Regions from separate parts of the Clostridium sp. CS1-1 genome, predicted to be linked through region 1. Evidence: riboswitches for the same ligand, from Rfam matches in the RefSeq annotation. Region 1 holds a riboswitch; each other region holds the start of a gene.
What was found. A riboswitch is a leader RNA that binds a small molecule or an ion and turns the genes downstream of it on or off. The one in region 1 is predicted to bind cyclic di-GMP.
Positions count from the first base shown of each region.

Region 1 (7,616 bases):
AGGATAAGGAATGGGATACTTGTCCTATGATTGGTTTTAATCAAGAGGAAGTTAGGCAGCTTTTCAACTTCCCTGAAAATTATGAAATAGCTCTTCTGATAGCTATGGTAAAAGAAGATACCTCTAAAAGAAGAATGAGATGATACAGAAAGCCTGTAGGAGAATTTGTTACATTTGATAGCCTTTAAATTACGTCAACAAAACAAATAGATATATTTCTTAAAAAAGCCTATATCCTTTAACTATGGATATAAGCTTCTATTTAAATGTATATAATAATGCTTTATTTAAACTGGAAAAATTCATAAAAATATAAAGGCACTATAAATCACCTCTACTTTTCCTATATTCATTTGGAGTATACCCAGTACGCTCCTTAAAACACTTATAAAAGTTAGATAAGCTATTAAACCCACTTCCAAAGGCTATTTCGATAATACTTTTATCTGTTGTATTTAACAGTTCTTCGGCTATATTTATTCTTGCTTTAACAATATATTGTGAAGGAGTAAAACCACTGTGTTGTTTAAAAACTCTTACTAGATGATTTTTACTCACTCCAAATTGTGACGAAATATCATATAAATCAATCTGCTTATTATAATCTCTATTTAGTGTATCTTGAATTCTCCTTATAAGCTCTAAATCAGGTCCAAAAGATACTTTATCTGGACAACATCTTTTACATGGTCTAAACCCAGTTTCTATAGCCTTTGTTGCATCATCAAAGAAAATCACATTTTTTCGCACTGGTGTTTTTGATTTGCAGGATGGTCTACAAAAAATTCCTGTTGTCTTTACCCCATATAAAAATAAGCCATCATAGTTTCTGTCACACTTTACAACAGCATCCCATTTTTCACTTTCTGAAATTTTCATAGATTCTTTCATGAGGTTTCTCCTTTATCAATGTTCATCTATAAATTTTTGCAATTCATCATGCCATGCTTCAAGTTCATAAGTACCAATTCCTGTTTCCTCTCCAAATAAAAGGTCTACAATATAACGTGGCTTTTTACCTCCTATATACATTGCTTTAATGCAGGATACACAGTACACTACTACATTCTCACAAGGCATTTCATTTGAACGTTTTTTCATCTGCTCCTTTATAAGTTCTAAAGGTAGTTTGCCATAAAAACTGTCACCACAGTACGCCGATTTAGTACGGGTATTTTTCGGTTCAATAATCCTTATATTCATTCTTTCAAGAAGTTTTCTTATTGCAGAATGTACTCTTTCCTCTGTACGTGTAGGACAAGCATCATGTATAGACATTTCCATACCGTTATAATTAGGAAAAGGAAAAGTGTTATTTTCAGCTAAAATCTCCCAAAGCGATGTAGTAGATATTTCATTATAAAGTTCTCTATACCGCCTATCACAACCTGCACAAGTGTTAATTACTTGTGTACCACTTTCAAGTTTAGGTTCATGCCTACAACATGTTAGATGTTCATGAATAGTTCCTAAATTCCTATTTAAAAACTGCAAAACTTTTTTTGCAAGCTCAGGCTTATAAATCATAAGCGCACATCCTGGTGCATAGACTTGTTTCATTTCAATCCCCCCAGCAATTATTCTAACACAAACATATTTTACAAGAACTATAACTATAAATCTTCCTATATTCCATCAAGTAATTTTGTGTAAGAATAAAAGTAAAGTTATCTAGCAACTATTCTTCTGAAAAAGATATGTTAAATTCGATAACATACCTTTTTACATATTTCCCTTTGCATCTTGAAACTTTCATTCAAAATATCAGCTATCTCTTCTTAATAAGTATAATATGATATTCTTAGCTATTAATTTTGCTCAAAAGACCTGAATGATAATCACCTTCCTTCCAATAAATTACATGGAAAATCTCTATTGCTATAGTTATAATTGTTTATATGATATATATGGAAATTTACTTATTTTGAATCGTTGCAAATTTAATATTTGGGGGAATACTAAATGAACTTACTTGTTAATATTAAAAAATTTCAAACATTAAGAGAGTTACATATTGAACTAAATAATAGAGGAATAATCACTTCAATTTCTTCTAACTGTTATGATCTTTTAGGCTTTACTGCTAGTGAAATTCTAAACACTTATATAAATAAATATTTGGACTGTGATTTTAATAGCATAATTATCAATTCAAATATTCAAATTTCAGCTTCAAAAAAAGATGGTGAAAAATTATATTTGGATTTAGTAGCAAATCCTTTATATGATGCCAATAATAAAAATATTGGATTAGAACTTTCGTGTTTTGAAATTAGTCGTTATATTGATTTCGAGAAAAAATATAATAGTTTACTTAAGATGATTGAAAATGCTAAAGACATTGTTTTCAGATATCAACTTCTACCTAAACCAATGTTTACATATCTTAGCTCTTCTGTTGCCAACATCCTGGGATTTAGCGTAGACGAATTTTATAATGACCCCAATTTAGTATTTAATATTATACATGAAGATGATATCAAAATACAACAAAGTAAGGTTGATAAACATGCTGATTTTTCTAAGGCTTTTCGTGTAAGACATAGACATAAAAATGGCCACTACGTTTGGATTGAAGATTATTTAATACCAAACTTTAATATTAATGGAGAGTTGATATCTGTTGAAGGAATTAGTAGAGATATTACAGAAAGAAAAGAATTAGAAAAAAAATTGGAAGAGCTTAGTTATCATGATGGATTAACAGGATTATACAATAGGACATACCTTAATAAGCAGATAGAAACACTAACCAGTAAAGTTGATGTTCCTATTGGTGTTATAGTATGTGATTTGGATAATCTAAAATATATAAATGACAGCTTGGGACACCAAAAAGGAGATATATTAATAAAAAATGTTTCTACTTTTTTTACTAATACTTTCAGTAAAAATTATACAATTGTACGAAACGGTGGCGATGAATTTATTATTCTTATTCCTAATGCTTCTCCCAAAGAGGCTGAGGGTATGTATTCTAAAATGCTATTTTTGATTGAAGAATATAACAAAACTAATGAAATGCCAATTCATCTATCATCAGGTTTTTCATATTCTTCGTCATCGAAAAACATTCCTGAACAACTAAGCCGAGCCGATAAAAACATGTATAAAAACAAGTATGAGAAAAAGAAGGGAACAAGATGATAATAAAAGTCATCTTGTTTTTTTAATAACATCATATATACTTAAATTATTATTAATTCCCTTAGACCATACTTTATAGTCTAACATCAAACTCGTTCAAACACCTTTTGTATTTTTAACAACTGTTCATTATTTCTATTTCGGAACGCAATTTGAATTTCTCATCTTAGAATTTTAAGCGTATATCTGGTTAATGCTTAAGCTTAAAATTATTAGACTACTTTGTTCCCTGCTAAAAACTCATTCTATAAATCCGTCTATTTTCAAGCCTTTCAACAGTTCTCTCTTGCTTAATTTCCTGATTTTTATTCCAACTATTTTCATGCTAATGTTAGCTTGAATGATGGATGTTAAAAAAAGCATGAAGACTCAGGAGAGTTTCCTGATTTTTGCTCATACTTTATGGAACGTTTTTTTATTCGTAGAATGATTTTTTAACTGTGAAAAGAGTTTGTTTTGTTAATACGCCTACTTCTAATTGAAAAAGTCTTTAAGACTCTTTACTTTTAAGTTATAATCCTTAACCCACGTCTTATATGCCTGGCCATCTAAAAGTTTAATCATTTTATCTATCCCTTGCGTTTCCTTAAAATATTCTAACGCTAAATGATACTGTTCTTTATCTAAATAAAACATGATAATTGGTGGAAGATTATTAGCCATAAGAAGATAATTAAGTAACATTCTGCCCCCCCTGCCATAATAATTGCTTACAGTTTGAGAGTAACAGTAAAAATAGCAGACTATCTCTAATGCATTGCAGTAATCTATCTCAATATTATTAATGTCTTGTACTAATTAACTTAGGATTTCATACTCTTCTGTTGCCACTTTATTTCCCGTTAGAACAAAATAAACCCTCTCAATTATATCCATAGATAGCTTCATTTTAGTTTCCTTACTTAACTTAAAAATATCCTGACAAAGCTCTTTATGATTTTCTATGTCTCTAATTGCATTTTTGCTCCCATTAAAATTAGTTATCTTTTCTCCATTAAATATTGCTTCAACATCTCTCAGTCTAGTTTCATCATTCTATTTGATGTAGTGTTATCTTCTTCTCCGAAGATTTCTTTCTATTCTGATACTTGCTCTGAATTTTAAATATAAACTTGGAACAAATATTTCCTCTATATTCTTAACAACTCTATTACCTACATGCAGAATTTATTTTCATAATACATATTCTCCAATTACATCTGATATTATTTGTTTAACTCGACTATCTATTTTATCTTTTTATGTTTATGTAATTTATTAGTATACATATCTTTGTCTGCATTTTTAAAAGTTTCTTCCATTTTGCCAATCGAATTCTCAGTAAAGGCATGTCCAATAGATATTTGAATTGACCATTTTTTATTAACCATATTATAACTTTTAATTAATGAATTAATATTTTTGCAAAGCTCTATTATTCCAGATTTATCAGTATTCCTAACTATAACTACAAATTCATCTCCACCTATTCTTGAAACAGATATATCCTTATTTTCTATAGATAATAACAGGTCTGAGACTATCCTAATAATTTCATCACCTTTACCATGTCCCATAGTATCGTTTATTACCTTAAGGTTGTCTAAATCGCAAACAATTACTCCAACTGGTAAGTTATTTAGAGTATTCAGTTCTTCTATTTGTTTGTCATAAAAGGTTCTATTTTTCAACCCTGTTAAGCTATCATGATAAGTTAAATAATTCAGCTTTTCTTCTAATGCTTTTCTCTTACTAATATCTCTACAAACACCTGCAAATGCTATAAGGTTTCCATTACTATCATATTCTGGTGTAACATAATCTTCTATCCAAATGCAACTACCATTTTTATGAACCCATCTTGATTCAATTGGTTTTGAATAATCTAATTCATTATTCATTTTCTTAATTAAAATTGGGACATCCTCTGGATGTGCAACCTTAAAAACGAACATATAGTCATCATAATTGTTTTGCACCTCATATCCAACTACTTCTTCAATAGCTGGACTAACATAAACAAACTTAGGTTCAGGAACAATTTGAAAACGATATATTATATCCTTTGCATTTTCAAGTACATTTCTTAATTTTTGTTCTCTTTGTTCAATCTTCTTGTATCTTGATATATCAATCATAGAACCATATTTCCTAAGAACTTTTCCACAATCATCCTCTATTATTTTAATTTGTAACTCTATGTATACTAAACTTCCATTCTTATGTGTAAAGAGCATGTCTATATTGTCAACAAATTTCAAATTAAGGTTAGAATGAATTTCCTCATCTTTAATAAAATCAAAAATGCTCCTCCCTATCATTTCATCATGAGGAAATCCCAATATGTTAACTACGTTATGACTTATATCAATAATTGAATTACTGCTATCTAATTCAAACGTAATCTCTTTTTTTATACTATCCCAAATTGAATTGCCCTTCTCTAAACATTCCATGTCAACACCAAATCCTTTAATACTTTATATAATAAAATTTTTGTTAAAAATATAAGCTATAGCACATACCTCAGACTGCTATAGCTTATAACATAATAGTTATACCTATTTGCAACCCGACTATCATAGCATTAAAAACTTTAGACTCGTAGCTTTGCGTCTCCAACTTTCGCTGAATTTGCCATTTAATTGATTTAAAAGTTTTAATTTTAAAAATTTTTCTCTTTCATTTTCTCCATGCTTTACTGACAAACTTTGATTAAATTATGCAGAAAAATAACTTTTCAATAATTTTCTCAATCATTTAGTCTGATTATAGAGTAATTGTATCAATAATTCAAGGCTTCTTTATTCCATACATTCCCCCTTCGGAGATTCACTCATGTCTCTAATCTCCCTATTTTCAAGCCTTCCAGCAGTTTGATGTCAATCCTTATATCAATCTTTTATGGCTTGAATGAAAAGAGGGAAGAAAAAATCCAATAAAAAATCCACATCCCTGGCTTAGTTTATTCCAGAAATGTGGATTCTTTTCCTATGTTTATTCCGTTTTTTTGTCAGAACTTTTTTTTCATTGTAAGGACTCTTTTTTAAGTGTCAGAACTATTTTTGGGGGCTACAATAACTTAGCTAGCAAAAACATAGTCTTCATGCCAAGTGAAGTAAATTTCTCTTCATACTCAGTAACAACATTTCCTTGGAAATCACTCTTATGCAGGTCATAAGTCAAGTACTCCATGCTGAAACCACTCTCTTTAAAATAAACCTGTGAATCCTCAAATAGCTGAGCATCGTCTGTCTTAAACCATATTTCGCTACCTGGTTTCAAAAACTTTTTATACTCTGTTAAAAACTTTGTATGTGTAAGTCTTCTTTTGTTATGTCTTTCCTTCGGCCATGGATTACAAAAGTTTATATAAATTCTACTTACTTCATCCTTATCAAATACTTCTGATATACCAGCTATATTCATAGGGATGACCCTTCCATTTTCTAATTCAGCTTCAACTAATTTCTTTAGAGCATATATTATTACTTCATCTTTTAAATCCACACCTATATAATTTATATTAGGGTTTTGCTCGGCATGAGTTGATATAAACTTTCCTCTTCCACATCCTAGCTCTAAGTATATATCATTATTATTCTTAAATTCCTCATGCCATTTACCCTTATATTCTTTTGGATTTACTATAGTTAAAGGACTTGATTCCATCTCAGGTCTAGCCCACCATTTCTTTCTTAATCTCATGAAATTCCTCCTGATTTACAAATAAAATTCTACATTAATTATATATTTTCTACAAAATAATTATGCAGTTTAAAGTTAATATTGTCAATTATGTACTAAGAATAATTGCACAAAAATTACTGCATAAGGCAAATCGCCATTATGCAGCTTGTTAACCACTACCTGTTCAATTCTTAAATTTAGTTCTAATTTAATTTTATCTACATTAAATATATTTTCTACCAAACTTAATTAAGAATCTTTCCACAAAGAACAAAAATTAACCTTTATTGTCAACTGTTAATTTCCCATTAATTATTACTTACATCATAGCTCCAGCAATTCTTGTCAGCGCATTATATAAAAATGCTGATGGAATTCCTACAATATAATTTACTAATGGAGTTGCAATAAAAATAAGAAGTATTATAAGTTGATACCTGTAAAAAGTATCAGATATCTTGTAATAAGCAGATGGAAATAAGTCCCTTAAAACATGGAATCCATCAAGCCCTGGAATAGGTATTAGATTAAAGATAAAAAGCATACAGTTTATGCTAATTACTGCTCTAAGTATAGTAACTAATATTGCATATAGAGTAGGAGTTGAACCTAAAGCATTGTATCCAAATTTCAACAGAAGACCCATAAGTATCGCTCCAACAAAGGCTACTATTAAATTTGCAATTGGTCCTGCTATAGACACCTTTAAATCATCCTTGTATCTATTTTTAAAAGCACTTGGGTTAGTCTCTACAGGCTTTGCCCATCCAAATCCTATTACTAATATCATTATAAATCCT
Region 1 covers NZ_CM148680.1:1,041,090-1,048,705, reverse strand. The annotation lists gene AC0N0V_RS04700 (hypothetical protein) at 1-143, shown strand, start outside; gene AC0N0V_RS04695 (bifunctional transcriptional activator/DNA repair enzyme AdaA) at 322-891, opposite strand; gene AC0N0V_RS04690 ((Fe-S)-binding protein) at 907-1,560, opposite strand; gene AC0N0V_RS04685 (sensor domain-containing diguanylate cyclase) at 1,963-3,147, shown strand; gene AC0N0V_RS04680 (hypothetical protein) at 3,622-3,831, opposite strand; gene AC0N0V_RS04675 (sensor domain-containing diguanylate cyclase) at 4,374-5,582, opposite strand; cyclic di-GMP riboswitch class I at 5,690-5,775, opposite strand; gene trmB (tRNA (guanosine(46)-N7)-methyltransferase TrmB) at 6,199-6,834, opposite strand; gene AC0N0V_RS04665 (site-2 protease family protein) at 7,136-7,616, opposite strand, start outside.

Region 2 (7,616 bases), 2.1 Mb from region 1:
CATACATCAGTTTGTAACTAGAGCTATAAGAAATGAACAAATTCAAGTTCATGGAGATGGTGATCAGATAAGGTCTTGGTGCTACGTAGAAGATTTTGTAAAAGGTATTATGCTTTGCTTAGAGAAAGAAGAGGCAATAGGAAACACATTTAACATAGGAAATCCAAGAGGTACTGTTACAATTTCAATGCTTTCACAGCTTATAAGAACAATATCTAAATCAAAATCAGAAATTGTATATGTACCTAAAAATTACGTAGATGTGGAGTTAAGAATTCCGAGCATTGATAAGGCACGAAGAATGTTAGGATATGAGCCAAAGTATGATTTGAGCAAAGGACTTGAAAAGACCATAGAATGGTATAGGGGTGTTAAAAATGATTAAACTTGCAGTGCCAGATATAGGAGAAGAGGAATTAGAAGAAGTGAAAAAAGTCTTTGACTCCAAGTATTTAGTTCATGGTGATAAGGTGGAGGAGCTAGAAGATCTATTAAAGAAATATATTGGTGCAAAACATGTTATAGCAGTAAGTAGTGGAACAGCAGCATTGCATCTAGCACTAGCTTCTCTAAATATAAAGTCAGGAGATGAAGTTATAGTACCTAACTTCACCTTTCCTGCTACATCAAATGTAGTAGAACTTTTAGGAGCTACAACTAGATTTGTAGATATTGAATTAGATTCTTTAGGTATGGATGCAAATAAAATAGAAAGTAGTATTACGGAAAAAACAAAGGCAATAATCCCTGTTCATGAGTTTGGACAGTGTGCAGATATGGATGGAATAATGAAAGTAGCGCAAAAATATAATTTAAAAGTAATAGAGGATGCAGCATGTGCTCTAGGTGCGGAATACAAAAATAAAAAGGCTGGAACTATAGGAGATATAGGATGTTTCAGTCTTCATCCAAGGAAAGCTATAACTACTGGTGAAGGTGGAATTATTGTTACTAACAATGATGAGATTGCTGATAAGCTAAGAATACTTAGAAACCATGGTTTAACTTACATAAATGGAAAACCACAGTTTGTCGATGCCGGTTTTAATTATAGGCTGACAAACATTCAAGGAGCCATTGGTACAGTACAGATGAGAAAATTAGATAAGATTAATGAAGTAAGAGCAAAAGTAGCTAGCAGGTATAATGAATTATTAAGCTCTATTTCTGGAATATCTCTTCCGGTTGAAAAGGACTATGGTAAACATGTGTGGCAAACGTATCATGTACTTTTAAACAAGAAGTTTGATAGAAACTTGGTTATCAAAAAACTAAAAGATAGAGGAATAGAAACAAACTTTGGAGCCTATGCTGTGCATGAGCAGCCATATTATAAAGACAAATATAATTATAATGGTAGTGATTTTAATAATTCAATTTATGCATATGAACAAGGATTGGCATTACCGTTACATAGTGAACTTACACATGAGACTATAACATATATTGTGTCGGAACTGGAGAAGGTTTTGTATCAATTCAATAAAGAAATTTAGTTTAAAGAGGTGAAAGTATGGCATACAAACAATGGAAGAGTGAAGGGAATGGATTACCTAATAAAGAAAGCCTAAGTAAGTGCGGAACCAATGTAATAATTGAAGACGGCGTTAGGATATTTCATCCTGAAAATATTGAAATAGGAGATAACGTATATATAGGACACAATACAATATTAAAGGGATATTATAATTCTAAGCTAATTATAGGCTCTAATACATGGATTGGTCAGAATTGCTTTATACATGGAGCTGGTGGCGTAACTATAGGTGAAAATGTAGGGATAGGACCTATGGTAAAGATTCATGGCGCAAGACATAAAGAACTAGGAATAGATACGCCAATATTATTTTCAGGCTTAGAATTTTTTCCGATAACCATCTGCGATGATTGTAATATAGGAATAGGTGCAGTAATTTTACCAGGAGTAACTATTGGTAAGAGATGTAAAATTGGTGCAAATGCAGTTGTCAATAAAAGTATTCAGGAATATTCAATAGCTGTAGGTGTACCAGCTAAAGTAATAAAAGAAAGAAAATGAAGTATACTATGAATATTCATAATCATATAATTAGTAAAATATTATACAAAGAAATTCCTCAATTGAAATTAACCAATACCTTGTTGAAGTTCCATAATTTTGATGATATAATATTATTGTTTTGGAAACTATGAAAGATTTCTTGTATTTGGTCACTTTAGAAATTTGGAGTTATTAGTGCAACCGGCCAATTAAAGTTATTAAATTTATTTAGAAATTTAATAACTTTAATTGGCCTTTATTTATTTTAGGTATTCTTTATTTCAAGGAGGAGAAAATATGTTAGTTTTAGGCAGGAAGCCAGGAGAATATGTTGTAATAAACGAAAATATTAAAGTAAAAGTTATAAAAAATGAAGTAGGAGGACTGAGGTTAGCTATAGAGGCGCCTAATGATGTTAAGATAGTAAGAGGAGAAATTCTTGATAAGGAAAATAATTCGAATTTTTAAAAATATTCTATTAATAAAAAATATTTAATTTAAAAAAACTATAAAGTTTAAAGTAAACATATCGATAGGATAAATATAAGTAATAGAAAAGTTAAGTAAAAAACTTAAAAATTACTATAAAGTTTTTATTAAGAGAAACGAAAATAAAAGTAAGAAAATTAAATTATGAAATAATCATGGACGATTAATAAACTTATCTAAATTTGCAGGAGGCAAATAAGAGATAGGCTTATTAATCGTCCATTTTTTCGATTCAAGGAGGATGAGAATTATGTTAGTAGTAGGCAGGAAGCCGGGAGAATACATAGTAATTGGAGATAACATAAAAGTTAAAGTTGTAAAGAGTGACAATGGTGATTTAAGACTAGCTGTTGATGCACCTAGGGATATTAAGATTGTTAGGGGCGAAGTTTGGGAAGAGCAGCAGAAAGTGGCTATAAGCAAATAATTTAATATTAAGAACTCAGGAGGAGTTAACTATTCTCGTAATTCAGCAGGATGCTGGAAGGGCAGGATAGTTAACTCCTTTTTTAGTTAAATGATAAGTCAAAAGAAAAAATCAATAAATTTAGTTAGTAAGCTTAAATAGCTTAACTATAAATAAAACAGTGGAAAAGGAAGTCCACTTTAAAATTCAAGGAGGGAAAATATTATGATAATTAATCACAATCTTAATGCTATGGATGCTCACAGAAATATGGGAGTTAACATTGGTGCAGCAGGAAAGTCAATGGAAAAGTTAAGCTCAGGTTTAAGAATTAACAGAGCTGGAGATGACGCAGCTGGACTAGCTATTTCTGAAAAAATGAGAGGACAAATCAGAGGTTTAGATCAAGGATCAAGAAATGCTCAAGATGGTATTTCATTAATACAAACTGCAGAAGGTGCTTTAAATGAAACTCACTCAATTCTTCAAAGAATGAGAGAATTATCAGTTCAATCATCAACTGCAACAAATACATCAGCAGATAGAGCAGCTTTAAATTCTGAATTTACTCAATTAAAATCAGAAATCTCTAGAATAGCAACTCAGACACAATTTAACACTAAAACTCTTATGTCAGGTTCATTTGCAACAACTGGATTGGATTTCCAGGTTGGAGCAAATGCAAATCAAACCATAACATTAAAAATAAATGATATGAGAGCTTCAGGTACTACATTAGGTTTATCAGCTTCATCTATCTCTACTTCAACAAATGCACAAACAGCAATTACTTCTGTAAATAGTGCTATAGCTGCCGTTTCAAAGGAAAGAGCTAACCTTGGTTCAATCCAAAACAGATTAGAGCATACAATCAATAACTTAAACACAGCTTCAGAAAACCTACAAGCATCAGAATCAAGAGTAAGAGACGTAGACATGGCAAAGGAAATGATGAGCTTCAGTAAAAATAATATTTTACAACAGGCTGCTCAAGCTATGCTTGCACAAGCAAATCAAGCGCCTCAAGGTGTTCTACAATTATTAAGATAGTTTTGGATTTTAGACATACCAAATTTATTTTTGGTATGTCTTTTCCTTATACTGAACTTTTTTCCTAAAGGGTATTTAATAATTTACGATAAATGTAATATTAATAACTATTTTGGAGAGTTGATATATGAAGATAGATTGTAATACAAAATATTATGTAGAAAAAAGTAAGGACGAGAAAAATATAATTAATATAAATGCAGAAGGAAAATCTTTATATATAGGAAGCAAATATTCTGTACAGAGAGATATAGACTTCTTTAAAAATAAAATTAATGAATTAAATGAAGAAACAATTTTAGTAGTTTTTGGACTGGGAACAGGAGAACATATACTAGAACTTTTAAAAATAACTACCAGTAATAATAAAATTCTAATAATAGAACCAGATAAAAATATACTTGGAATTTTTCAGGAATTATCCTATAAAAACATTATAAAAAATGATAAAAGGATATTAATCTTAAATAAAAACGAAAACAACTTAAATGATTTAATAGATCAGTATATAAATATTAATAATATGAACAATGTAGAAATTTTAGACTTTGCCAATTATAATAAAATATACGGTAATGAATATACTCAGTTAACTAACTTAATAAGAAACCGTGTAAATAGCTTAATTTTTGGATTAAATACAACGATTGCCTTTGCAGAGCAGTATTTTACTTGTTTCATAGAAAATATATCAACTATGGCTAAAAGTACTTTTATAAACAATTTAAAGAATAGCTTTAAAAATAAGCCAGCTATAGTTGTTTCTGCAGGACCATCCTTGCAAAAGAATATAGAACTATTAAGAGAATGTCACGAAAAGTTTCTTATAATAACAGGAGGTAGAACTCTAAAGTCTGTATTAGATATGGGGGTTAATCCAGACTTTGTATGTGTATTAGATCCTGGAGAGCCGTCCTATAAAGTTATGGAAGATTCCTTAGATAGGGAGATTCCCATGGTTTTCAATGAACTCAGCAATCATAAGGTAGTGGATGAATATAAAGGAAAAAAAATATTTTTTAGTGATTTGCTTATGAAAGAAGTTACAGAAAAGGTAATAGGTAAAAGAGTCGATGGACTATATCAAGGAGGGTCTGTAGCACATATATGCACATCCTTTGCTGGTTATTTAGGGTGTAATCCTATAATCTTTATAGGACAAGATTTTGCATATACAAACAATAAATATCATGCAGATGCAGCTACAAAGGATATTGATAGAAATCTTAATCTTGTAGAATATAAACAAAGTGAAATATCAACAGAGGATATTAATGGAGAACAGGTTTTAACTAGTAAGGTATTTTTATTCTATAAAGAACTTTTAGAAAAATTTATACAGGGAAATCCACAAATAAAATTTATCAATAGTACTGAAGGTGGTGCCAATATAATAGGAACTGAAGTAAAGAGTTTAAAAGAAACAATAAGTAATTATAAAGATATCATAGACAAAGATATAAAAGATCTTTTAAATAGGGAAAATGGCTTATCTATGGAAAATCTAAAAATAAATTTAGAAAAAGCAGTAGAAGATTTGAAAACAATAGAAGAAAAAAGCAAAGCAGCAGTAGAGTATTCCAGAAAGATTATAGAACACTATACCGGGAAAAAACAGCATAATATTAATGTTATTAATAGAGAACTATCAAAAATAGATGAATATATAAATTTAAATGTAGACAAGACTTATATAATTAAAACTCTGTTAACACCTGAGATATTGAAAGTTACTATGGATTTAAAATATAAAGGAAAAATAAAAGAAACTGAGTTAAAAAAGGGAGAAAGATTAGCAGTTAAAACAAATAAATTATATGAAGGTATTTTAAAAACTGTGCAAAAATCTATACCGAGTATAGAAAAAGCTCTATCCAAGCTACAGTCTTTTAACTAAGGAGGAGTAATGCTATGGGATATTATAGCAACAAGGCTATTTTGATTATAGGTGGTACAGGCACTATAGGAAAAGGCTTGGTTAAAGAATTAATAAAACAAAAGCCAAAGGTAATAAGAATATTTAGCAGAGATGAATATAAACAATTTTTAATGGAAAATGAAACGAGAGATTGGAATTATAAAAACTTCAGATATTTAATTGGTGATGTAAGGGATTATGATAGAGTTGAAAGGGCTATGAATGGTATAGATATAGTTTTTAATTTAGCAGCTATGAAGCATGTACCAGCTTGTGAGTATAATCCTGGAGAAGCTATTAAAACAAATGTGGATGGTATGGAAAATGTTATAAAAGCAGCAACTTATCATAAAGTAGAAGCTGTGGTTTTTACAAGTTCTGATAAAGCAATAAATCCCACAAACTCATATGGTGCAACAAAGCTTTTAGCTGAAAAACTTGTGCAGGCTGCTAACTATAGTAAGGGGCCGATAAAAACTAAATTTGTTGCTGTTAGATTTGGCAATGTAATGGGTTCTAGAGGTTCCGTTATACCACTATTTAAAAAGCAAGTGTTGGATAAGGGGAAAATAACCATTACGGAATATACTATGAGTAGATTTATGATGACTTTAACAGATGCGGTTAAACTTACAATGAGTGCTGCGGAAAGATCCTTAGGAGGAGAAGTTTTTGTACTAAAAATGCCTGTTATAAAGTTAAGTGATTTGTCACAGGTAATAATAGAAGAAGTAAGTAAAAAATACAATTTAGATTCTTCAAATATTGAAATAGAAAAGATAGGTTTAAGAGCCGGTGAAAAAATTTATGAAGAGCTTATGACAGAAGAGGAGTCTCATTTTGCTTATGACTTAGAAAATATGTATGCAGTAGTACCAACAACCTTTTCAAAGGATCAATATGATAATTATTATAAAGATTATAAGCACAGTACAATTGGAAGTTACACATCTCACATTCAACCTCCAATTGATAGAGAAGAAGTGCGAAAACTAATTTTAAGTGAGAACCTTATATAACGGAGGGAATAAGAATGAATGAAAAAATAGAAGCACTAAAAACTGCCAGTGAATACATAATAAGCCTTAAGACTGGAATTAAACAAGCAGTAGAATATTTTCAAGTTGGAGAAGAAAGAAAAGGATGTGACCTAATACCACTTATAGCAGAAGGGATTAAATGGTTAAGTGATGTTATTTTTCTTACTAAAGATGCCCAAAAAGAAGAAATAGAGTTAGAAACTATGAATGGAAAGCTTAATGAAATAGTACAAGCCTTTGAGAATGAGGACTTTATTCTTATTGGAGACTTATTTGAATATGAACTTTTACCTATACTTGAGGATATGGAAAGTAAAATAAATATCTCTATAGCTAGTAGAGATAACTAGCATAAAAATTTATGCTACAGTGGCTTATAATTGTAGCTTAGAATTTAGAGTAACGTTAAAGAAGGGGAGCCTTAAAATGAATATACTTATTACAGCTATAGGAAAAAGAGTGCAGCTTATAAAACACCTAAAAAAACATTGTAAAGTTATAGGAGTTGATGCAGGTGAGTTGGCTCCAGGAATAAGCTTTGTGGATAAATTTTACAAAATACCTAAATATAATAAGGAAGGTTATATAGAAAGTCTTATTCATATATGTAAAAATGAAAAGGTGGATTTTTTGATTCCTCTTTATGAACCTGAATTTAATATACTTTGCGACAATAGGGAAAGCTTTAAAAGT
Region 2 covers NZ_CM148680.1:3,999,417-4,007,032, reverse strand. The annotation lists gene AC0N0V_RS18860 (NAD-dependent epimerase/dehydratase family protein) at 1-385, shown strand, start outside; gene AC0N0V_RS18855 (DegT/DnrJ/EryC1/StrS family aminotransferase) at 378-1,496, shown strand; gene AC0N0V_RS18850 (acyltransferase) at 1,514-2,038, shown strand; cyclic di-GMP riboswitch class II at 2,153-2,236, shown strand; gene AC0N0V_RS18845 (carbon storage regulator) at 2,318-2,488, shown strand; gene AC0N0V_RS18840 (carbon storage regulator) at 2,760-2,936, shown strand; gene AC0N0V_RS18835 (flagellin N-terminal helical domain-containing protein) at 3,141-3,965, shown strand; gene AC0N0V_RS18830 (motility associated factor glycosyltransferase family protein) at 4,093-5,862, shown strand; gene AC0N0V_RS18825 (SDR family NAD(P)-dependent oxidoreductase) at 5,877-6,902, shown strand; gene AC0N0V_RS18820 (DUF8042 domain-containing protein) at 6,917-7,273, shown strand; gene AC0N0V_RS18815 (ATP-grasp domain-containing protein) at 7,350-7,616, shown strand, end outside.
Region 2: linked by a shared signal. The riboswitch ahead of AC0N0V_RS18845 (carbon storage regulator) and the one ahead of AC0N0V_RS04675 (sensor domain-containing diguanylate cyclase) in region 1 are both predicted to bind cyclic di-GMP.

Region 3 (7,616 bases), 1.7 Mb from region 1:
TACCTATTGGTTTGCCTCCATTACCAATTCCGAAAACGATTAAAAGTATACCTACTATAATCATAACTATTATAGTAACAACCTTAATAATTGCAAACCAGAATTCAAATTCACCATATAGTTTAACAGCAATCATGTTTACTATAGTCATTGCACCAATTGCTATCAAGGCAGACAACCATGCAGGGAATGTTGGCACCCAGAAGTGAACGTAAACACCAATAGCTGTTATTTCTGCCATACAAATAGTAACCCACATAAGCCAGTAGGACCATCCAGTCAAATACCCAAAGAAAGGACTGATGTACTTATTGGCATAAGCACTAAATGAACCTGCAACAGGTTCTTCAACGGCAACCTCGCCTAAAGCACGCATAATAAAAAATATTACAATACCACCAAGTGCATAAGATAAAAGTAAACCTGGACCAGCCATTTTAATAGCTGTTGCTGATCCTAAGAATAAGCCTACGCCGATTGTTCCTCCAATAGCAATTAACTGAATATGTCTTTCCTCAAGACCACGCTCGAGCTCTTCATGTTTCGGAGTACCATTATTATCGCTCATTTTAACCCCCCTTAATAAATTTGATTTTACTTTACGTCTTTTAATAGAATAGTCTTATGCTGCTCAATTTCAAGATGTTTTTAAGGTTTTGCAACACCTCCTGAAATCATAATTCAAATTCAAGAAAATTCTAACTTATATAAAGATTATACTATCATTTCCATAAAAATACAACTAATTAAATATCTGTTAATTATTTAATAATTCAAATATTATTTTTAATGATATTTTATTAAAATGTTAATAGTCACTTAATAATAAATAGAAATTCACATGAATTATGTGAGGTTGGAGAATAGTATAATGACTGTTACGCAAATAAAGTAGAATAAAGTTAGATTGCAAGAAACATAATTATAATATATATGGTACATTGTAATTGTGTTTTTAAATTTGTAACAGTTTATGAGGTTTTAAATTATGAAGAATAAAGGGAAAGTAAAAATCATTATAATAATATTTGCCTATCTAACTATAGTGTTTAATACTATGGTTAGAGGGCATCCAGAGATTATTGAAAAGTATTATTCTAATTCTCTCAATAAGGTAACAAGACAATCACTAAGTTTTATTACAAGTATTTTTCCATTTTCTGTAGCTGAATTTTTAGTGTTTTTTCTCCTAATTGTTTTGCTGATGCTCTTAATAACACTTATTATTAAAATTAAAAAAGGTGGTTTTTTTGAGCAATCGATAAACGTTACATTGTATTTAGCATCCTTATATGTTCTATTTATGCTATTATGGGGTTTTAACTATAATAGATTACCCTTTGATAAAATAGCAGGACTTAAGATACAGAAGTCCTCAGAAAAAGAACTTTATAATTTATGTGATAGTCTTATAAAAAGAACTAATATTTTAAGAGAAAAAGTAAAAGAAAATTCTCAAGGAGTAATGACAATTCCTGGTGGATATAGAGATACTCTACAGCGTGCCATCAAAGGATATGAAAAAGCTTCTGCGATTTATCCAGAGCTAAGTGGTAAATACGGGCCGCCAAAACCAATATTACTATCTAAAAAAATGAGTTATACAGGAATTACAGGCATTTATATGCCTTATACAGGGGAGCCTAATGTTAATACTAACATACCAGATTTTGATATTGCGTTTACCGCAGCCCATGAAATGGCGCATCAAAGAGGTTTTGCCAGGGAAGATGAAGCTAATTATATTGCTTATTTAGCCTGTACAATGCATCCAGATGTGGACTTTCAATATTCAGGATTAATACTTGCACTTATTAATTCTATGAATGCCTTGGCTGAAAAGAATATAGAAGAATATAAGCAATTGACCGAAAAATATTCCAAGGGAGTAAAACGAGATCTTGTATATAATGATAATTTTTGGTCCCGGTATGAAGGTAAGGTTCAAGAGTCTGCTAATAATGTTAACAATAGTTATTTGAAATCTAATGGTGAAGAAGAGGGAGTAGAGAGTTATGGAAAAATGGTTGATTTACTGCTAGCTGAATATAGAAAGTAAAAAGGTCTATTAGCAAATTCAATGCTAGTGGACCTTTTTATTTACAATTAAAAATCTTTAATAGAAAGATCTTTATGAAAATATTTACAAGAACAAAAACAAATCGTTAACAATTTGTTTTCGGGATGCTGACAAAATCTGCTTTGCAGTATCTTGAGTCAATACTTAATGTTATAGGATCATTCTTAGTTTGATATTATAAAGTAGTCAGTTTATCCGGATCATCATAGTTAGTATCTAGAGGAGTTTCTAAATATTCAGTTCCGTCAGGAAGACCAAGTACATAGTGAAAAGTATTTTCGCTTGGATAAGAAAAATGGTCATAATTATTAGCATATGTACCTATAAGTAGCCAGCCTTGTTCTAAACGCCTATTTACATCGCTCATAATAGTTAAATCTTCAACTTTTTTAATAGTACTTAAATCCATAAAAATCACCTCCCAAGTTTAATTTTTATAATTGTGCATCAAATTCTTCTATGAACAATTCTTAGTTCCTATAATTATTGTTAGTATAATCAAGCATTTTATTTAATGAAATATAAAAATATATAGTAATATTTCTCTTGACCGCCGATTTTAGTATAAAATCACTTGAAAAATTTATTTTATGTTAATACGGACTAGATTTAGAAAAAATATGTTGTTTTTTCACTTAATTCGTGATAAAATACAGAATTGTAGTCCCTGCTGTGAAAAATCACAGCCGTCAGTCCAAGGGGAGGAGGTGAAATCTAATGAGAAAGTATGAAACTATATTCATATTACACCCTTCATTAGACGAAGAAGCTTTTAAAGCTAGCGTTGAAAAATTTAAGGGCGTAATAGAAAATGGTGGAGGAGTAATCGAAAACGTTGATTTTTGGGGTAAGAGAAAACTTGCTTATGAAATAAACAAAGTTAACGAAGGATATTACACTCTAGTAAACTTTACTGCTAACCCTGAATTACCAAAAGAGTTAGACAGAGTTTTCAGAATATCAGATGCTGTTGTAAGACACATAATAGTTAAGAATGAAAATTAGGTGGTGTTTTAATTGAATAAAGTTGTTCTAATTGGAAGATTAACCAAGGATCCAGAGTTAAAATTTACTCCAGGGTCTGGTACAGCTGTTGCCACCTTTACAATTGCCGTTGATAGAAAATTTTCTAAAGACGGACAAAAAGAAGCCGACTTTATTCCTATAGTAGTATGGGGAAAACAGGCTGAATCTACAGCAAACTATATGAGTAAAGGAAAACTTATAGGTATTAGCGGTAGAATTCAAACAAGAAGTTATGATGCCAAAGACGGTAGCAAAAGATATGTCACTGAGGTTATTGCAGAAGAAGTTCAGTTCCTTGAATGGGGAAGTGAGAATAAGTCTGCAGCACCATCATTCAATGACAATCATTCTGGAAGATTTGGTAATGAAGAAACATCATATGGACAGGATATAACTCCAGTAGATGATGGAGATATCCCATTCTAGAGAGGTAAGGAGGGATAAGCATGGCAGATAGAGAAGGCGGAAGAAGAAATTCAGCTAAAATGAGAAGAGCAAGAAAAAAAGTTTGTGCTTTTTGCATGGATAAAGTTGAATTTATAGATTACAAAGATATAAATAAACTAAGAAAATATGTTACTGAAAGAGGAAAGATTCTTCCAAGAAGAATTTCCGGTACTTGCGCTAAGCATCAAAGATCAGTTACTGATGCTATAAAGAGAGCAAGAAACATAGCATTATTACCATTTACAACTGAGTAAAGCAAAAGCTGAAGAATATACGTTGGATATTCTTCGGCTTTTTTTATTTAGCATGAATTTAAAACTTTTTTCCATGAGAAATATGATGGTAGATATTTAAAATAAAGGGTTTCAGTAAGAGCTATGATAGAAGCAGAACTAATGATATTACATAATGTGATAGTATGCTTGAAAATCACAAAAATTGTTGAAAATTAAAGCCTTATATGGTAATATGTTTATGGTTTATATTACTTAAAATTAAATTATATGGAAACGATGAAGAGCTTTCTGTAAATGGGTACCTTGAAAGCTTTGAGTTAATGGTGCAACCGGCCTGTATTTATTGCACAGACGTCATAATAATGTCTGTTAAAATTCAGGCCTTTTTTAATACTATATATTCGAAGGGGGGAATATTGATGTAGTTACCTGCATCATATAAGGTTTATGGGAAAGTTAGGCTTTAAAATACTAAAAAGAGTAGGGTTAATATTTGTTATTTCAATGATTATACTGTTTACAACTAATTTATTTATCTTTAGGCATGTATTTTTAAAGATACAAGAAAATGTGGCAAGCTGTGCTAGTAAAGCAGTGAGTTCTATTGATGGTGATAAGGTAGACAAGGTTATAAAAAGTAAGTCTATGGACAGTAAGGAATATAAAGAAATAAAGGATTCTCTCATGACGTATAAAAATGATACAGATGTAAAATTTTTGTATATTTTAGGAAAGGGAGAAGATGACAGTGCTTACACTTTAGTGGATGCAAATATAAAGGAAAGTGACGATATTGGAGAAAAGTACGATTTAGAAAAAGAAATGTCTGAGGCATTTGGAGGAAAAATAACTTATTCAAAAAACCCTGTAGAAGATAGAGATGGTGTACTTATATCTGGATATGCACCTATAAAAAACTCTTCAGATGAGATTATAGCTATTGTAGGAGCAGATATAGATGTACATCTACATACATATACCAAAAAGATTATGTATGTAAGTCTTATAGCTACAGCTTTTATTATATCCATCTTAACTGCCTTAATGAGTTTTCACTTATCAAAGAAAATATCATTAAATGTAGGTAAAATTAAACATGGACTTGATAGAATGTCTAAAGGGGACTTAACAGCTCCAATAAGTGTTAAATGTGGAGACGAAATTGAGGATATCGCTCTATATATTGATAAAGTTAGGATGGATATTAAAAAAATTATTGAAGATATAGGGGTAACCTCAAATAGAGTAAGTCGGCAGACAGAAAATCTATCAGCAATATCAGAAGAACTAGCAGTTGGTTCCGAATCGGTTGCTGAATCCATTGAAGATGGTGCAAGAAACTTAAGTGTACAGTCGGAACAAATGTCAGTTATAAGTAATATATTAGATAACTTCGGAGGGAAAGTTAATCAAATTTCATCATTGGCTGAGAGGTTAAATTCTGAGGTTGAGATTATAAATAATAAAGCACAGGAAAGTGATAAGGACTTAGTCAATTTTGAAGAATCAATTAAAGATGTAAATATATCTTTTGATGATGTAAGAGATAAAATAAAAGGCTTTAGTATACACTTAAACGAAATCAGTAAAATAACCAATATCATAAATGGTATTGCAGATCAAACGGAGTTACTTGCTCTAAACGCGGCTATTGAGGCTGCAAGTGCTGGAGAAAAAGGAAAGGGATTCTCAGTGGTTGCAGAAGAAATAAGGAAACTAGCAGAACAATCAAAGAACTCAGCACAGAACATAACTTCTTTGATAGAAGTTGTCTTACGTGAGGGGGATTTGATTACTGAGACATCAGATGATATGAACGATAAGCTTAATAATCAGATGATAAAGCTTGGTAGGTCTACAGATAGTCTTAAGACAGTTATAAGCTATATAGAAGGAATTTTTCCTAAAATTAGTGATATACACAATAACATAATTGTCATTAATGAAGAAAAGCAAAAGATAATTGAAGATACTAAAGACATATCTTCTGCATCAGGGAATATTTTATATTCTGTAGAAGAAATATCAGCCTCTTCTCAAGAGATAAGTGCTTCTTCGCAACAAATAGCAAGTTCAGCTGAGCAGTTAACTGATATAACAGAGCGAATGGTAAAATATATAGATAGATTTCAAATTTATGAAGATAAGTAGAGTGTAATGTAGCGCTACCAAAGGTTTTATCAGATATAGAAGCTAAAGCATAAACATAGCTGATTGTATGGATGGGAAACTATAAATTTAATGAAAAATAATAGACAATATATTATATGAGCCTGTATCCTAAGCTGGATTCAGGCTTTTGGCTTTGCACTTAGTTAACTCCTTTATTCAAGAAAGAAAAGTAAAATATTATTAAAAATTGTCAAATATGGTATAATTACATAGAGGTGATAACTGTGGAAAATATAAAAATTTTAGTAGTTGAAGATGATGAAGAAATTAATAGTTTAATATCTAAAGCTTTGATAAGAGATGGGTATGAAGTTACCTCAGTTTTTGATGGTAAAAAGGCATTAGAGGAATTCGAAAGTAATAAGTTCAATATTGTATTATTGGATATAATGCTTCCTTATGTTGATGGTATAGAGGTTATGAGAAGGATAAGAGAAAAGAGTACCGTACCTATACTCATACTATCAGCAAAAGGAGAGGAAACAGACAAAATCATAGGTTTAGGGCTTGGTGCAGATGATTATATGACTAAACCTTTTTCAGTGGCTGAATTGATAGCTAGAGTAAAAGCTCAGCTAAGAAGATGTATGTATTTTGATACTGAAAAGAAGAAGGAAAACATTATAGTACAAGGAAATATAAGCTTTAATTTAGAAAAATATGTAGTTACAAAGGGCGAGCAAGAGATTAATCTTACAGCTAAGGAAATGGAGATATTGAAGCTGTTTTTTGAAAATCCAAATAAAGTTTTTACGAAGGTTCAGATTTTTAATAGCGTATGGGGAGAAGAGTATATAGGAGATGATAACACCGTAATGGTTCATATAAGAAGACTTAGGAGCAAAATAGAAGATAACCCTAATGAACCTAAGTATATATTAACAGTTTGGGGTATTGGATATAAGTTAGGTGATGGAAAATGATATATATTCCTTTAATTGTAATAATAGTATTTCTTATTGGGATTATAATTAATCAAAACAGAAAGCTTTTTAATATATCAGAAATTATAAGTGAAATTGTGTTAGGAAATTTTAATCAAAGAGTTAGATTACAGAACCATAATAAGGCTGTTAGTAAATTGGTTATTAATTTAAATATGCTTATTGATGAATTTCAAAAGGTATTAAATTTAAATAAAAATTATGAAGAAGATAGAAAAAAGATGATTTCTAATATTTCACATGATTTAAGAACTCCTTTAACTTCGTTACTGGGATATGTAGAATTCATTAAAGATCGCAATATAAATGAAGGGGAGAAAAAAGAATATATAGAAATCATAGAGAAAAAAGGTAATAATTTAAAAGATTTAATGGAAGAGTTTTTTCAGTTATCTAAGATTGAATCCAATGATTCAAAGCTAGAAATTAAAAGAGTTAACCTGTCAGAGATAATAAGACAAAATGTAATCTTATTTTACAGTGATTTCATTCAGCATGGTATAGAGCCTGTATTTAATATTCCAGATAAAGATATCTACGCTTTAGGAGATGAAAAAGCAATAAATAGGATTTTAAATAATTTGGTTTCTAATAGCTTAAAGTATGGTTTAGATGGCAAGATTATAGGGATTGATGTGAAGCAATATAAGGATAAGGTGTATATTAATGTTTGGGATAAAGGTAAGGGAATACCTAAAGAGGATATTAACT
Region 3 covers NZ_CM148680.1:2,727,054-2,734,669, reverse strand. The annotation lists gene AC0N0V_RS12940 (amino acid permease) at 1-568, opposite strand, end outside; gene AC0N0V_RS12935 (DUF3810 domain-containing protein) at 989-2,059, shown strand; gene AC0N0V_RS12930 (hypothetical protein) at 2,256-2,489, opposite strand; gene rpsF (30S ribosomal protein S6) at 2,798-3,085, shown strand; gene AC0N0V_RS12920 (single-stranded DNA-binding protein) at 3,098-3,532, shown strand; gene rpsR (30S ribosomal protein S18) at 3,553-3,807, shown strand; cyclic di-GMP riboswitch class II at 4,050-4,132, shown strand; gene AC0N0V_RS12910 (methyl-accepting chemotaxis protein) at 4,237-5,940, shown strand; gene AC0N0V_RS12905 (response regulator transcription factor) at 6,186-6,884, shown strand; gene AC0N0V_RS12900 (sensor histidine kinase) at 6,881-7,616, shown strand, end outside.
Region 3: linked by a shared signal. The riboswitch ahead of AC0N0V_RS12910 (methyl-accepting chemotaxis protein) and the one ahead of AC0N0V_RS04675 (sensor domain-containing diguanylate cyclase) in region 1 are both predicted to bind cyclic di-GMP.

Region 4 (7,616 bases), 1.5 Mb from region 1:
CATTTTCAGCATTCTCCACCATAGTCCATGTAACCCAACTGGTACTTGCCCATTGAATTTTACCCTTTGCTGCACCATCAGAGTTATCTATAGTTTTATCTAACATATCAGCAACTTCATCTGAGTTACTTACTCCATTTAATGATATTTCTAACACTAAGTTATTTTTACCACTAACTTTTCTATAATCTAATTGATAATTATATTGACTCTCTTCAGCTCCGGAATTGAAAGGATTTGTAGGCCATTTTTCTAAATAAGGACCATTCCATCCATTAACCCCTGTTATGCTGTTATCACTTGGACTTGTTAAGTAGCACTCCTTATTTGTTTGCCCAATATTAATTATACGAGGCCATTCACCTGTATCTCCATAGTAATGCAATGTTGCTGCTTCCACTGCCTTACAGTCTCCAACCAGCCTGCTAACTTTACTTTTTTCAATTGCTTTAAAAGCATTTGGTGCGACTACCGCTGCTAGTATTGCTATTATTGCTATTACTACTAACAATTCCACCAATGTAAATCCTTTTTTTATTTTAATCTTATTTAACATAATTGCCCCCCAATTTAAATTATCCCAGTTACTTAGCTTAGATTTATTTACATATTCAAAAATTAGTGCATTAAAATTAATGCACTAACTTTCAACTAATATACTTTAAGTACTTTAGAATTAAACTTTTTCGTATGTTAGCTTTATAGCCGCCTTACCTTTACTTGCAAACTTAGAATCCGTAATCACTACCTCTTACCAAAAGCAATAATACCTCGCCATTTTGTTGCCCATCTTCATCAGTCCCCTCGGCTATTAAAGCTTTTTCTGCTTCTGTAGGAACTTTTGAAGCAGTGTCATTGGCGCTCAAGGCTGTTATGCCTATATATACACCAGAGCTAACCGTCTTTCCATTTCTATTTTGATTACTTTGCCATAGATTCCAGTCATATTTACCTCCCCAAGGGGTCTTATCTGGCCATTTATCAAGATATGGACCATTCCAGTTATTCGTGATGGCGTCTTTCTGATTTGTGCTCAAACCTGAATTAGCTAATGCACCATCCTTAGTCATAAACCCTGGATCAATCCCTCTATTTACATCAGGTGGAAAGAACCCCATATCTGAATAGTAAGCTAACGCTGCAGATCTAAGAGCTTTAGCATCTGACTTAGCTCTGGATATCTTTGATTTTTCAATAGCCTTAAAGGCATTAGGCGCTACCACCGCCGCTAGTATAGCTATTATAGCAATCACCACTAACAATTCTACTAAAGTAAATCCTTTTTTATTATACATACTAAATTTCATAATTCCCCTCTTACTGCTTACTTATAAACCAACATTAACTTAACACAACTTGAACTAAGTTAAACGAATGTTAAAAAACTAAGATTTAGTTTTAATACTATTGTTCAGAAATGACTAAATATACTGTAGTTCCTGATGATCTTACAATACCTGTAGTATTAGTTGAGCTTCCACCGTCTAAATCAGCTTCTAATTTTAGTACAGCTGCACTATTCACATTTTCTAACTTTAATGATTTTGTACTACTAGTTAATCCATACGTAGAGGTTCCATCAGCACCACTAACAAAATTATAGTCTCCTCCCCAAGGATCTGTACTCTTCCACTTCTCCATATATGGGCCATTCCAACCTGGGAACCCTGTTGGATCGGTTACGAATCCACTTACAGCGGCACTATTACCTGGCCAACTACCAGTATCTGAATAAAAACTTAATGCTGCTGTCTTAACTGCCCTAAAATCAGACTCTGCTGCTGATACCTTACTCTTTTCAATTGCCTTAAAGGCATTTGGTGCTACCACTGCTGCTAGTATTGCTATTATTGCTATAACTACTAATAATTCTACCAATGTGAAACCTTTTTTTACAGCTTGTTTCATTTTCAATAAAACCCCTTCCTTTCAATAAGAACTTATTTATTATTTATGTAATAAAGATTTTACTGCTAAAATCTCTATTTCCTAATTAAGCAGTTACTAAAATAATTATCGTAAAATATTTTTTATTCATTAGCTATTACTTATTGGAAACTTTGCACTATGTTTACATACCAACAATAAACACTATTAATCATAAAGCATGTTACTTTACTCTCCCAACAATGGAATCACTAAAAGTTAGTAATTAAGTTTATTATATTATTATATTCTTAATAATATATAAACAGGCATGTCCTTAAAACTAATTGTAAAAATTACCATTTTACATTAAAATAAAACCCTATATCCATAAAACTATTACGAATATAGGGGTCGGTTGCATCACTTACTCCATACATGCAAGATGCCCAAATAAAGCATGTACTTCTTTGTTTCCCTTAAACTACTATTTATAATATACTAAATTTATTTTATCATCCATATATTATTAATTCAATATAAATTTACAATTACTGTAATATTAAATTGAAATATTGAGTATAGTCATAAAAATAATGTATCAATAAAATTATAAATACTTTTAACCATGGTATCATAAGTGTCAACAAAAGCCACTAGTAAAATAGTTCTGAAAATGCATTTAATTAATTTGTATTAGTTCTTGACGAAGCATATATAGAAAATAATAAATTTTTTTATTGTCTGAGCGTTAGCGAGTTTAAAAAAATTTATTATTTTCTACATATGCAAGTCTTAGAACTAAACAAATTAATTAACAGCATCGAAGAGCTGTTTTACTAGTGGCTTTTGTTCTATGCTCTTTACAAAGCTAAAAACGCCATGTGCAAAACACATGACGTTTTAATTTAACCTGACTAACTTGTCGTAGACCTCCCACGCACTCTGTAAAAGCGATTTGCACCAAATCAAAGACTTGGGTTCTCTGCTTTTCTTTAAGCGGGAGATCAACGCCAAGTAAGCCATGCATTCGCAGCTCTAAAATTCAGATGGGGTAAAAGAACCCCCATCTGAATTAAGATCTTGCTTCAATCTTAGTACATTCCGTCCATACCCATTCCTGGAGCCCCTGGCATTGGAGCAGCATTCTTTTCTGGAATATCAACTACTGCAGCTTCAGTAGTTAAGAATGTTGCAGCTACTGATGCAGCATTTTGAAGTGCTGATCTTGTAACCTTAGTTGGATCAACGATACCAACTTTTAACATGTTTACATATTTATCATGTAAAGCATCATATCCTACTCCAACTTCACTGTTTCTAACTTTATCAATTATTACTGAACCTTCAACACCAGCATTTGTAGCTATTTGTCTTACTGGTTCTTCTAAAGCCTTTCTGATTATATCAATACCAACTTTGATATCTATAACGTCAGAAGTTAACTCAGATACTTGTGGAATTACGTTAATGTAAGCTGTTCCACCACCAGCAACTATACCTTCTTCAACAGCTGCTTTTGTAGCTGCTAAAGCATCTTCTATTCTTAATTTTTTCTCTTTTAATTCAGTTTCAGTTGCAGCTCCAACTTTAACTACAGCTACTCCTCCTGCAAGCTTTGCAAGTCTTTCTTGTAGTTTTTCTCTATCAAATTCAGATGTAGTATCTTCTATTTGTCTCTTTATCTGAGCTACTCTGTCATGAATTTCGTCCTTGTTACCTTTTCCATTTACTATTGTAGTATTCTCTTTTGAAACCTTAACTGAATCTGCTCTTCCAAGCATTTCTATTGTAGTATCTTTTAAGTCTCTTCCCAATTCTTCTGAAATTACTTGACCGCCAGTAAGTATAGCTATATCTTGAAGCATTTCTTTTCTTCTGTCACCAAATCCTGGAGCCTTTACTCCTATACAAGTAAATGTTCCTCTTAATTTGTTAAGAACTAAAGTAGGTAATGCTTCCCCTTCTATATCTTCAGCGATTATTAATAACTTTCTACCTTGTTGAACTATTTGCTCAAGTACTGGTAATATATCTTGAATATTTGATATTTTCTTATCTGTAATTAAGATATAGGCATCATCTATTACAGCTTCCATCTTTTCTGTATCTGTTACCATGTATGCACTTACATATCCTCTATCAAATTGCATACCTTCAACAACATCAAGTTCAGTTCCCATGGATTTTGATTCTTCAACGGTGATAACACCTTCGTTACCTACCTTTTCCATAGCATCTGATATAAGCTTACCAATTTCTTCGTCACCAGCTGAGTTTGCAGCAACTCTAGCTATATCTTCTTTTCCTTCAACAGGTCTTGAATTCTTTTTTATTTCTTCAACTGCTTTTTCTACAGCCATTTTTATACCTTGTCTTATAAGCATTGGATTAGCTCCAGCTGTAACATTTTTTAATCCTTCTCTTATAATTGCTTGTGCAAGTAATGTAGCTGTAGTTGTTCCATCTCCCGCTACATCATTTGTCTTTGTTGCAACTTCTTTAACTAATTGAGCTCCCATATTTTCATATGGATCTTCTAATTCTATTTCTCTTGCTATTGTAACACCATCATTTGTTATAAGTGGTGAACCAAATTTCTTATCTAATACAACGTTTCTTCCCTTTGGTCCTAGTGTAACTTTAACAGTATTAGCAAGTCTATCTACACCTGCCTGCATTGATCTTCTAGCTTCTTCGCTAAATAAAATACTCTTTGCCATTAGAAAACCTCCTCTAAATCCTTATGTTATTACACGATATTTTACTATTCAACTACTGCTAATATATCATCTTGTTTTAAGATAGTGTATTCTTCACCATCTATTTTCACTTCTGTTCCAGCATATTTGGAGAATAGAACTTTGTCTGAAACCTTAACTTCCATTTTGATTTCTTTACCGTCAATTACTCCTCCTGGTCCTACTGCTACAACTTCAGCCTCTTGTGGCTTCTCCTTAGCAGTTCCTGCTAATAAAATTCCACTCTTTGTAGTTTCCTCTGCTTCAATTCTTTTGATAACTACTCTGTCTCCAAGTGGTCTAATTCTCATTTAAACCCCTCCTTAAAATTACTTAATATATTTATTTTAATTTATTTATTATACTTTTCTTGTTAGCACTCATTACTCTTGAGTGCTAATACAATTATTATATTAATGAATTATATTTACATTATCAAATTCGGATTTCATACTTAATGTATTGTTTAAACTGAAATAACTCAATTTATTGTGCTCTAAGTATATTTCTCTCCGTATTTCTAACAATTACACTAATATAATATTTATTTAGTACTTTTTTACACAAAAACACACTTTTATATTATTATCTATTTATGTGGATAAAATACAATAAAAATAAACTTTTTATTCTAAAATTTTTTAAAAGGAATGATCTTGAAGATGAAAAACACTATTAAATTTGTATTAACTATCTTTATGACAATATTTATTACTATGCTTTCCGTTAAGATTACTTTGAACTTTAGATCTATTTATTATCTTGACATAACTAACCTAAATATAGAAAAATACACACCCTTAAATAGAGAGCAAATGAAATCTACTTATGATTATCTAATAGACTATGTAAATAACGCTAACTCAAAGGAGTTTAAAATTCCTTTACTTCCATCCTCAAAACAGGGTATTATCCATTTTGAAGAAGTTAGGAATTTATTTATGAAGCTTAACTATTTGTTCTACTTGTCCATTTTATTTATTATATACGGAATATACTATATGAAAAAGGAAAAAGACTTTTCTCCTTTAAATTGGTGTTCTTATCTTCTTTTGTTTGGATGCTTATTCCTTGGCATAGTATTTAGCATAAATTTTGATAAGTCTTTTACATTCTTTCACAAATTATTTTTTAACAATGACTATTGGCTTTTTGATCCTAAGATAGATCCTGTTATTAACATTCTGCCACAAGAATTCTTTTTTCACTGTGCTATACTTATTGTAACATTAATAGTATTAAGTAGTTTATCACTTAGGATTATATTTAAAAAGTTAAGTTTTACTCGATAAACTTATAAACAGAGTTCTTAAATTAAGAATCGAGAGTTGACAATCAATCTTCTTTGCCAATTCTCGATTATCCACAATATTATTCTTCATCATTTGTGGGTGTATCTCTAACTATACTTCTTATTATTTTTTCTCCCTTAAATACTCCTAAAATAAATAACAATATGGCAAGAATAGCAATGGTAATAAGTACGCCATGATTTTTAGTGTCTATCTTTGCTCCAAAATATGCAGACATAACAATCCCTGGAATCCTTCCAAGTGTTGAATATATGATAAAATTTTTGAAGGTTATGTCAGATATTCCACATATGTAAGCTAAAACATCTTTAGGTATACCCGGAATTAGGTATAATAAAAACACCACATAGTTTACACTTCCCATTTTTAGTACTCTTTCAAAAAACTTCAAGTCTTTTTTGGATATTATTTTATTTATTAAAGGTTTCCCATAAAACTTGGATATACTATACACAACCATACTTCCAGTTGTAATACCTAAAAGGGATAGAAGGCTTCCCAAAGCAGTTCCATAAATATACCCACCTGCAATTTGAATAACTTCTCCTGGAATAAAAAATGCAACTACTTGAAGAATTTGAAGAATAAAAAAAGCCAAAACACTATAATCTCCATAAGACATAATTATATGTTTTACTTTTCCCGGACTCTTAAGTATATAGAAATATTTGTGATAGTATTCATAAGCTATAAAAATTAAAATAACGAAAGTAATTCCAAGAACCAAATGTGCCTTGTATTCATGTAATTTACTTCGAAATTCTTCTACAAATTTTTTCCCCATATTTTCACCTTAACTCTCAAATCATTTGATAATTATATTTCTTAATATAGTATCAACTGAATCCCTTAAAGTAAACATGTAAATTAACTTTATATATAAAATCTCTAAATTTATCCGATGATTACTCGCTCTAATATTCTACTATACAAAAAGGCAGTCTTTAGATTGAATTTAATCTAAAGACTGCCTGCTTTTAAATTATCTTTCTAAATTTACACCTTCAAATTTATTTAAGTTATCATTTGAAAGCACAGACTTTTTAGGAGATTGTCCGCTAAATTTATTAAGCTGTGGCTTTGATTTCATAATAGAAACCATTGTAGCTGGTCCTCCTATACATCCACCTTCACACATCATACCTTCTATAAAGTTTCCTTGAAGTCTTCCTGATTTAGCCATTGTCATAGCTTTCTTTATTTCGTCCATGCCGCTAACTTTAACAGGATTAAATTCTACTCCTACACCTTTTTCACTTACATAATTTTGTATAGCTGCAGTTAACCCACCGCCTTGAGCAAAACCTCTTCCAAATACAGAAGCATCATCTATAGCTATATCTTCACAATTTTCAGGATCTATTTCAAAAGCTGCCATCATAGCTGATATTTCTTCAAAAGTTAAAACATAATCTATTGCATCTTGTAATGTAGGTCTTAAAATTTCACTTTTCTTAGCTGTACATGGTCCTACGAAAACAACTAATGCATCTTTATCAAATTTTTTAATCATTCTTCCTGCTGCAATCATTGGAGATACTGTACCTGAAATTCTCTCCGCTTGATCTGGGAATTTCTTTTCTATATAATTCATAAATCCTGGACATCATGAGTTGGCCATATATTTATCTCCGCTCTCCATTCTCTCAACAAATTCATCACTTTCATGAACAGTTACAGCATCTGCTCCACAAGC
Region 4 covers NZ_CM148680.1:4,574,328-4,581,943, forward strand. The annotation lists gene AC0N0V_RS21700 (prepilin-type N-terminal cleavage/methylation domain-containing protein) at 1-556, opposite strand, end outside; gene AC0N0V_RS21705 (prepilin-type N-terminal cleavage/methylation domain-containing protein) at 729-1,307, opposite strand; gene AC0N0V_RS21710 (type II secretion system protein GspG) at 1,405-1,908, opposite strand; cyclic di-GMP riboswitch class II at 2,270-2,353, opposite strand; gene groL (chaperonin GroEL) at 2,961-4,589, opposite strand; gene groES (co-chaperone GroES) at 4,634-4,918, opposite strand; gene AC0N0V_RS21725 (TIGR01906 family membrane protein) at 5,270-5,899, shown strand; gene AC0N0V_RS21730 (TVP38/TMEM64 family protein) at 5,979-6,704, opposite strand; partial or broken gene AC0N0V_RS21735 (4Fe-4S dicluster domain-containing protein) at 6,903-7,616, opposite strand, start outside.
Region 4: linked by a shared signal. The riboswitch ahead of AC0N0V_RS21710 (type II secretion system protein GspG) and the one ahead of AC0N0V_RS04675 (sensor domain-containing diguanylate cyclase) in region 1 are both predicted to bind cyclic di-GMP.